One region of the Pseudomonas sp. Eth.TT006 genome, then DNA from elsewhere that is predicted to be linked to it. Evidence: predicted binding sites of a transcription regulator. Region 1 holds the regulator's gene; the other holds the start of a gene.

Region 1 (4,061 bases):
GAACCCGAGGCTGGATAACAAATCGTCCACATCGTCCTGACCGGACACAACGTCTTCTCGTTTATCGGCATGAATCTGCGGACCTTCACCCTGCGAGAGATGTTTTTGTGGATCTTTTTCTGCAAGCATCGCTTCGCGGTCATGTTCGATGCCGGCAAAGCGGTCGACCTGACTGGCCATGAGCACGAGTTTGAGCAAATTGCTTTCGACTTCGGTGACCAGTTGGGTCACGCGCTTGATCACCTGACCGGTGAGGTCCTGGTAATCCTGGGCCAGCAGGATGTCATTGAGATTGCTCGACACCGCACGGTTGTCCGTGCTGCTGCGTGTCAGAAAACCGTCGACCCGGCGCGCCAGTTCACGGAACTCTTCCGCCCCGACCTCACGGCGCATGAAGCGGCCCCAATCGGCGCTCAAGGTCTGGGCTTCGTCAGCCAGGCCATTGACCACAGGGGTCGCGCTTTCCACCAGATCCATGGTGCGGTTGGCCGCGGCTTCGGTCAGTTTGACCACGTAGCCCAGGCGCTCGGTGGCGTCGGTGATTTGCGACACTTCCTCGGCCTGCGGCATGTGCGGGTCGATCTGGAAGTTGACGATCGCACTGTGCAGTTCACGTGTGAGCTTGCCCACTTCCTGGTACAGGCCGCGGTCACGGGTCTGGTTGAGCTCATGGATCAATTGCACCGCGTCGCCGAACCTGCCTTTTTCAAGGCTCTCGACCAGTTCGACCGCGTGTTTTTTCAGGGTCGATTCGAAATCGCCCAGTGAAGATTCGTTATGCTCCATAGCTCCCCCGCGCGTTCATCAGCCGATGCGTTCGAAAATCTTCTCGATTTTTTCTTTCAACGCCTGAGCCGTGAAAGGTTTGACCACATAGCCGTTTACACCGGCCTGGGCCGCTTCGATGATCTGCTCGCGCTTGGCTTCAGCGGTCACCATCAGCACCGGCAGGTGCTTGAGCTTTTCATCGGCACGCACGTGGCGCAGCAGGTCGATACCGGTCATGCCGGGCATGTTCCAGTCCGTTACCAGAAAGTCGATGCTGCCGCTGTTGAGCACCGGAATGGCAGTGATGCCATCGTCAGCCTCGACAGTGTTGGTGAACCCGAGATCACGCAACAGGTTCTTGATGATCCGCCGCATCGTTGAGAAGTCATCAACGATGAGGATTTTCATGTCTTTGTTCAATTCGACCTCCAAGCAGTCTTAAACGCGCCCAGCACCTGGACGCGCCATTTCAATCAATCCGGCGTAACACTCAAAGACTGTCTGGAGCACAACAGAGCAAGACCGGTGCCGTTCACCACCGCACCAGCCTCGTTCGCAGTGTCCCCACACTGCCTTCAGCGCGCTCGCCACTCCCCCAAACGCCCCCGCAAACGGGCCGCGCACTGGCTGTGTAACTGGCTGACCCGCGATTCACTGACGCCAAGGACTTCACCGATTTCCTTGAGGTTCAGCTCTTCGTCGTAGTACAGCGCCAACACCAGTCGCTCACGCTCCGGCAAATTGGCAATCGCGTCCGCCAGCGCCGCCTGGAAGCGTTCATCTTCCAGATCGCGCGACGGCTCCATATGAGCACTGGCGCCATCCTCGTGCAGCCCTTCATGTTCGCCGTCCTGCAACAGGTCGTCGAAACTGAACAGGCGACTGCCCAAGGTGTCATTCAAAATCCCGTAGTAATCGTCGAGACTCAATTGGAGTTCGGCCGCAACCTCGTGATCTTTAGCGTCACGGCCGGTTTTCGCTTCAATTGAGCGAATTGCATCGCTGACCATCCGGGTGTTGCGGTGAACCGAGCGTGGTGCCCAGTCGCCTTTGCGTACTTCGTCGAGCATCGCGCCGCGGATGCGAATGCCCGCGTACGTTTCGAAACTGGCGCCTTTGCTGGCGTCGTATTTGGTCGAGACTTCGAGCAGGCCGATCATCCCCGCCTGAATCAGATCTTCGACCTGCACACTCGCCGGCAAGCGCGCCAGCAAGTGATAGGCAATGCGTTTGACCAGTGGCGCGTAACGCTCGATCAACTCGTACTGCGCGTCACGTGCCGATTTCTTGTAGTAGTTCATACCGCTCGCAGTCATAACACTGGCCCTGCCGTTTGCTGCACGAGGCGTTCGACGAAAAACTCGAGGTGACCGCGCGGGTTGGCAGGCAGCGGCCAGGTATCGACCTTCTGCGCGATCGCCTTGAACGCCAGCGCGCACTTGGAACGCGGAAAGGCTTCGTAGACGGCGCGCTGCTTCTGCACGGCCTTGCGCACGCTTTCGTCGTACGGCACGGCACCCACATATTGTAAGGCGACGTCGAGGAAGCGATCCGTGACCTTGGTCAACTTGGCGAACAGGTTGCGCCCTTCCTGCGGACTCTGCGCCATGTTGGCGAGGACGCGGAAGCGGTTCATGCCGTAATCGCGGTTAAGCAGTTTGATCAGCGCGTAGGCGTCGGTGATCGACGTCGGCTCGTCGCAGACCACCAGCAACACTTCCTGCGCGGCACGGACGAAACTGACGACCGAGTCACCAATGCCCGCAGCGGTGTCGATCACCAGCACGTCGAGGTTGTCGCCGATGTCGCTGAAGGCCTGAATCAGACCGGCATGTTGTGCCGGGCTCAGGTGAACCATGCTCTGGGTGCCGGAAGCGGCCGGTACGATGCGGATCCCGCCGGGCCCCTGCAACAGCACGTCGCGCAGCTCGCAGCGACCTTCGATCACGTCAGCCAGCGTGCGTTTTGGCGTGAGCCCCAGCAGAACGTCAACGTTCGCCAGTCCCAGGTCGGCGTCCAGCAGCATGACCCGACGGCCAAGCTCTGCCAGCGCCAGAGACAAGTTCACTGACACGTTAGTCTTGCCGACGCCACCTTTGCCGCCGGTCACCGCGATCACCTGTACGGGATGCATGCTGCCCATGTTATTTCTTTACCTTGTCTTGCATAGACGGAGGCCACATTACTGGCTGCGCGTTCACAACCGGAACAATGCGTGGCAGGCCATCGATGTAGGTACAAAAACTGTTCATTACCTCAGCCAACCTGCTTGGTCGGGCTGTGGTAGATATCAGCGAACATGTCAGCCATGGCTTCTTCGCTGGGTTCTTCCTGCATTTGCACGCTGACGGCGCGGCTGACCAGTTGATGACGGCGCGGCAGATGCAGATCATCCGGAATCCGTGGGCCATCGGTCAGGTACGCGACCGGCAATTCATGACTGATTGCCAGGCTCAACACTTCGCCGAGACTGGCCGTTTCATCCAGTTTAGTCAGGATGCACCCGGCGAGCCCGCAACGCTTGTAACTGTGATAAGCGGCGGTTAGAACCTGTTTCTGGCTGGTGGTTGCCAGCACCAGATAATTTTTTGAACGGATGCCACGCCCGGCCAGACTTTCCAGCTGCATGCGCAGGGCCGGATCGCTGGCCTGCAGGCCGGCGGTGTCAATCAGCACCACGCGTTTGCGCAGCAGTGGGTCCAGCGCCTGAACCAGCGACTGGCCCGGGTCAACGTGAGTCACCGGGACATTGAGAATGCGGCCCAGGGTCTTGAGTTGTTCCTGCGCGCCGATGCGGAAGCTGTCCATGCTGACCAGCGCCACGTTCTGCGCGCCGTACTTGAGCACGTAGCGCGCGGCAAGCTTGGCCAGGGTGGTGGTCTTGCCCATGCCGGCCGGGCCGACCATGGCAATCACTCCACCCTCTTCCAGCGGCTCGACTTCCGGCACGGCAATCATCCGCGCCAGGTGCGCGAGCAGCATGCGCCAGGCCTGACGTGGTTCTTCGATATCGGTGATCATCGCCAGCAGGTCGCGCGACAGCGGCCCGGACAGACCAATGCGTTGCAGACGGCGGTAAAGATTGGCTTGCGCCGGACGGCTGCCCTGCATCTGGTTCCAGGCCAGGGTGCCGAGCTGCACTTCCATCAGCTCACGCAGACTGTTCAATTCAAAACGCATCGAGTCCAGTGCACGCGGATCGACACCGGCAGATGCCTGGGCAGGCGCCGGCGCCGGACGTGCCGGAGCAGCGTAAGTCGGCTCGCTCAACGGCTCGGCTGCGGTCAGCGGCA
Region 2 (4,061 bases), on a different contig from region 1:
TGCCGTTGCGCGCGCAGTGGATAAAGTGCACCGGACGCTCGGTTTGCAGCGCCGCTTCGAGCATCGCCAGAGTCGGCGTGATGCCGACGCCGCCGCTGATCAGCACCAGCGGTTTGTCGCTGGCGCTCAGGGTGAATTCGCCCGATGGCGGGAACAGCTGAATGCTCGCGCCGACGTGCAACTGATCGTGCAAATGGTTGGACGCGCGGCCACCCGGTTCGCGTTTGACGCTGATGCGGTACTGACCTTTGTTGGCCAGCGCCGACAGCGAGTAGTTGCGGCGAATTTCTTCGCCCTCGAGGATCAGCCTCATGCCGATGTACTGGCCCGGCTCGGCGGCGAGAATCGGTCCCTTGTCCGCCGGTTCGAAGTAGAACGAGGTGATCTCCGCACTCTCCTCGACCTTGGCCGCCACGATGAACGTCCGCGCCCCGCGCCAGCCGCCGGGCGCTTGCTCCTTCTGGTCGTAGATCGCGGTTTCGGCGCCGATCAGGATTTCCGCCAGTTGCCCGTAAGCGGCGCCCCACGCGCTCATCACTTCAGGCGTGGCGATTTCCTCGCCGAGCACTTCGGAGATGGCGCGCAGCAGGCAGGTGCCGACAATCGGGTAATGCTCCGGCAAGATCTGCAGGGCCACATGCTTGTTGATGATTTTCGCCACCAGATCGCCCAACTGATCCAGTTGTTCGATGTGCCGGGCGTACATCAACACACCGTTGGCCAAGGCACGTGGCTGGTCGCCGCTTGCCTGGTGCGCCTGATTGAACAGCGGGCGGACCTCAGGGTATTCAGAGAGCATCATGCGGTAGAAATGCGTGATCAGCGCTTCACCGCCGCTTTCCAGCAGCGGTACGGTGGATTTGACGATGGCACGATCCTGAACGCTAAGCATAAGAGTGACTCCTGAGCTTTTTGAGAATTACCTTAGGCTTATCAGTTTTTGTGCCAAGTTTATTATTCATATAAATCAATAGCTTATATTTTTAATGGTCATTTCGACACGCATCGCTTTATAGTCGTATTGACCACATCGAGTCTGTTTGACTACACGCCCATGATCGCCAAATCCCTGCTCACCACATTACTGCCACTGGTTTCCGACCTGTCCCGCGAACTGCCAGAAGGCGAGCGCTACCGGCGCCTGCTTGAAGCCATGCGCGCCCTGCTGCCGTGCGACGCTGCCGCGTTGCTGCGCCTTGACGGCGAATGGCTGGTGCCGCTGGCGGTGGACGGCCTGAGCACCGACACCCTCGGCCGGCGCTTCAAGGTCAACGAACATCCACGTTTCGAGATCCTGCTGGCGGGCGCCGGGCCGACACGGTTCGCCGCCGACAGCGACTTGCCTGACCCCTACGACGGTCTGGTCGACGGCCTTGACGATCATCTCGAAGTGCACGACTGTCTCGGCTGCCCGCTGTTTGTCGATGAACAACTCTGGGGCCTGATCACCCTCGACGCCCTCGACCCGCAGCGTTTCGAACCGATCGAACTCGATGCCCTGCAAGCCTTCGCCAGCCTCGCATCGGCCACGGTCAACGCTGCCGAACGCATCGAACGCCTGGCGCTGCGCGCCGAGGACGAGCACCAGCGCGCCGAGGTCTACCGCCAGGCCAGTGGTCAGCAGCAGCGCGAGATGATCGGCCAGAGCAAGGCGCACAAACGCCTGGTGGAAGAAATCAATCTGGTCGGCGGCAGCGACCTGACCGTGCTGATCACCGGTGAAACCGGGGTCGGCAAGGAGCTGGTGGCGCAGGCGATCCACGCCGCCTCCCCGCGCGCCGGCAAACCGATCATCAGCCTCAACTGCGCCGCGCTGCCCGACACCCTGGTCGAGAGTGAACTGTTCGGCCACGTACGCGGCGCCTTTACCGGTGCCACCAGCGACCGTCGCGGCAAGTTCGAACTGGCCAATGGCGGCACGCTGTTTCTCGATGAAGTCGGCGAACTGTCGCTGACCGTGCAGGCCAAGTTGCTGCGCGTGCTGCAGAGCGGCCAGTTGCAGCGGCTCGGTTCGGACAAGGAGCATCAGGTCGATGTGCGCCTGATCGCCGCCACCAACCGCGATCTGGCCGAAGAAGTGCGCAGCGGCCGCTACCGCGCCGACTTCTATCACCGCTTGAGCGTGTACCCGTTGCGCGTCCCGGCGCTGCGCGATCGCGGCCGCGATGTGTTGCTGCTCAGCGGCTTCTTTCTCGAACAGAACCGCTCGCGCATGGGCCTCAACAGCCTGCGCCTGAGCAGCGACGCCCAGGAGGCGTTGCTCGCCTACACTTGGCCGGGCAACGTGCGCGAGCTGGAACACTTGATCGGGCGCAGTGCCTTGAAGGCGCTGGGCAACTGCAAGGTGCGGCCGAAGATTCTCAGCTTGAGCGCGGCGGATCTGGATTTGCCGCGTGAGGTTGTGGATAACTCGGTTGAGGCGGTTGCGCAGGTGAATGCCGCGCCGTTACCGACCGGCGATCTGCGCAGCGCCACCGAGGCCTATCAGCGACAGTTGATCAGCGCGGCGCTGGAGCGGAATCAGGATAACTGGGCGAGCGCGGCGCGGGAGCTGGGGCTGGATCGGGCGAATCTGGGGCGGATGGCCAAGCGTTTGGGCATGAAGAGCTAAAAGCGCACCCTCACCCTAGCCCTCTCCCAGAGGGAGAGGGGACCGATCCGGGGATGCTTCGGAAATACGCCGACCTGAAAGATCTTACTGAATCCATAATCGACTCGGTCATTCAGGTCGATGTAGCACACCAGACAGCTCGGTCGGCCCCCTCTCCCTCCGGGAGAGGGCTGGGGTGAGGGGCTTTGGCTTTGGCTTTTGATCTGTACCTAGCCCGACAACTGACCTAAAGCCCACCCCTTTAACGCCGATAACCCGGCATCAATGGTTTCTGGCGATATCCACCCTCGCCCATCACCTTTTTCCACAGAAGGTTTATATGTCTTCCACCAAAGCCCGCGCAGACTCACTTTCGCTTCTGCTGTTTACCTTGCGCAGCGGCAAGCTGATGGCGATCAACCTGCTGAAAGTCAGTGAAATCATCCCCTGCCCGCCGCTGACCAAACTGCCGGAGTCGCACCCGCACGTCAAAGGCATCGCCACTCTGCGCGGCGCCTCGCTATCGGTCATCGACCTCAGCCGCGCCATCGGCGAACGCCCGCTGGAAGACCCGAACGGCGGCTGCCTGATCGTCACCGATGTCAGCCGTTCGAAACAGGGTCTGCACGTGCAGGCCGTGAGCAAGATCGTCCATTGCCTGACCACCGACATCAAGCCGCCGCCGTTTGGTTCCGGCGGCTCGCGCGCCTACATCACTGGCGTGACCTCGGTCGATGGCACGCTGGTGCAGGTGCTGGACATCGAAAAAGTCATCCACAGCATCGCCCCGGCGCAGATCGAAATGGCCCCGACCGACCTGACCATGGAGGACGCCGAAGTCCTCGGCAATGCGCGGATTCTGGTGGTCGATGACAGTCAGGTGGCTCTGCAGCAATCGGTGCACACCCTGCGCAATCTCGGTCTGCAGTGCCATACCGCCCGCAGCGCCAAGGAAGCCATCGACTGCCTGCTCGACCTGCAAGGCACCGCGCAGCAGATCAACTTGATCGTCTCCGACATCGAAATGTCCGAGATGGATGGCTACGCGCTCACCCGCACCCTGCGCGAAACCCCGGACTTCGCCCACCTCTACGTGCTGCTGCACACCTCGCTCGACAGCGCGATGAACGCCGAAAAAGCCCGACTGGCCGGCGCGAACGGCGTGCTGACCAAATTCTCCTCGCCGGAGTTGACCCAGCGCCTGATCGAAGCGGCCAAACACGTCGCGGCCAACGGTCACTGAGTCTTGGCCGAGACCTATTGCTGGCTGATGCGCCGCGACCTGCGCCAGGACGTGCCGCCGATCCGCTGGCCGGAAGGTGTCGAGCTGAGCACCTACCGACCGGAACTGGCGTTGGCCGTGCATCAGTTGATGCAACTCGGCTACCGCGAAGGTGGCGGTCGGGTGCCCGCGCTTGATGAGTGGCAACGACGCTTTGAGAGCGACCCCGAATACAATCCCGAATTGTGC

What was found. Region 1 encodes FliA, which starts transcription of late flagellar genes. Its sites were predicted from a motif close to CTAAAGTTTNNNNNNNNNNNGCCGNTAA; they were not measured.
Region 2: a site for FliA is predicted at 2,838-2,865, ahead of ACXR0M_RS11900 (chemotaxis protein CheW). Genes of this name have one in related genera too.

The regions. Positions count from the first base shown of each region.
Region 1 covers NZ_JBTJEN010000015.1:102,143-106,203, forward strand. The annotation lists gene ACXR0M_RS22010 (protein phosphatase CheZ) at 1-786, opposite strand, end outside; gene ACXR0M_RS22015 (chemotaxis response regulator CheY) at 805-1,176, opposite strand; gene fliA (RNA polymerase sigma factor FliA) at 1,344-2,084, opposite strand; gene fleN (flagellar synthesis regulator FleN) at 2,081-2,911, opposite strand; gene flhF (flagellar biosynthesis protein FlhF) at 3,025-4,061, opposite strand, start outside.
Region 2 covers NZ_JBTJEN010000006.1:133,546-137,606, reverse strand. The annotation lists gene hmpA (NO-inducible flavohemoprotein) at 1-892, opposite strand, end outside; gene norR (nitric oxide reductase transcriptional regulator NorR) at 1,055-2,611, shown strand; gene ACXR0M_RS11900 (chemotaxis protein CheW) at 2,931-3,833, shown strand; gene ACXR0M_RS11895 (GNAT family N-acetyltransferase) at 3,861-4,061, shown strand, end outside.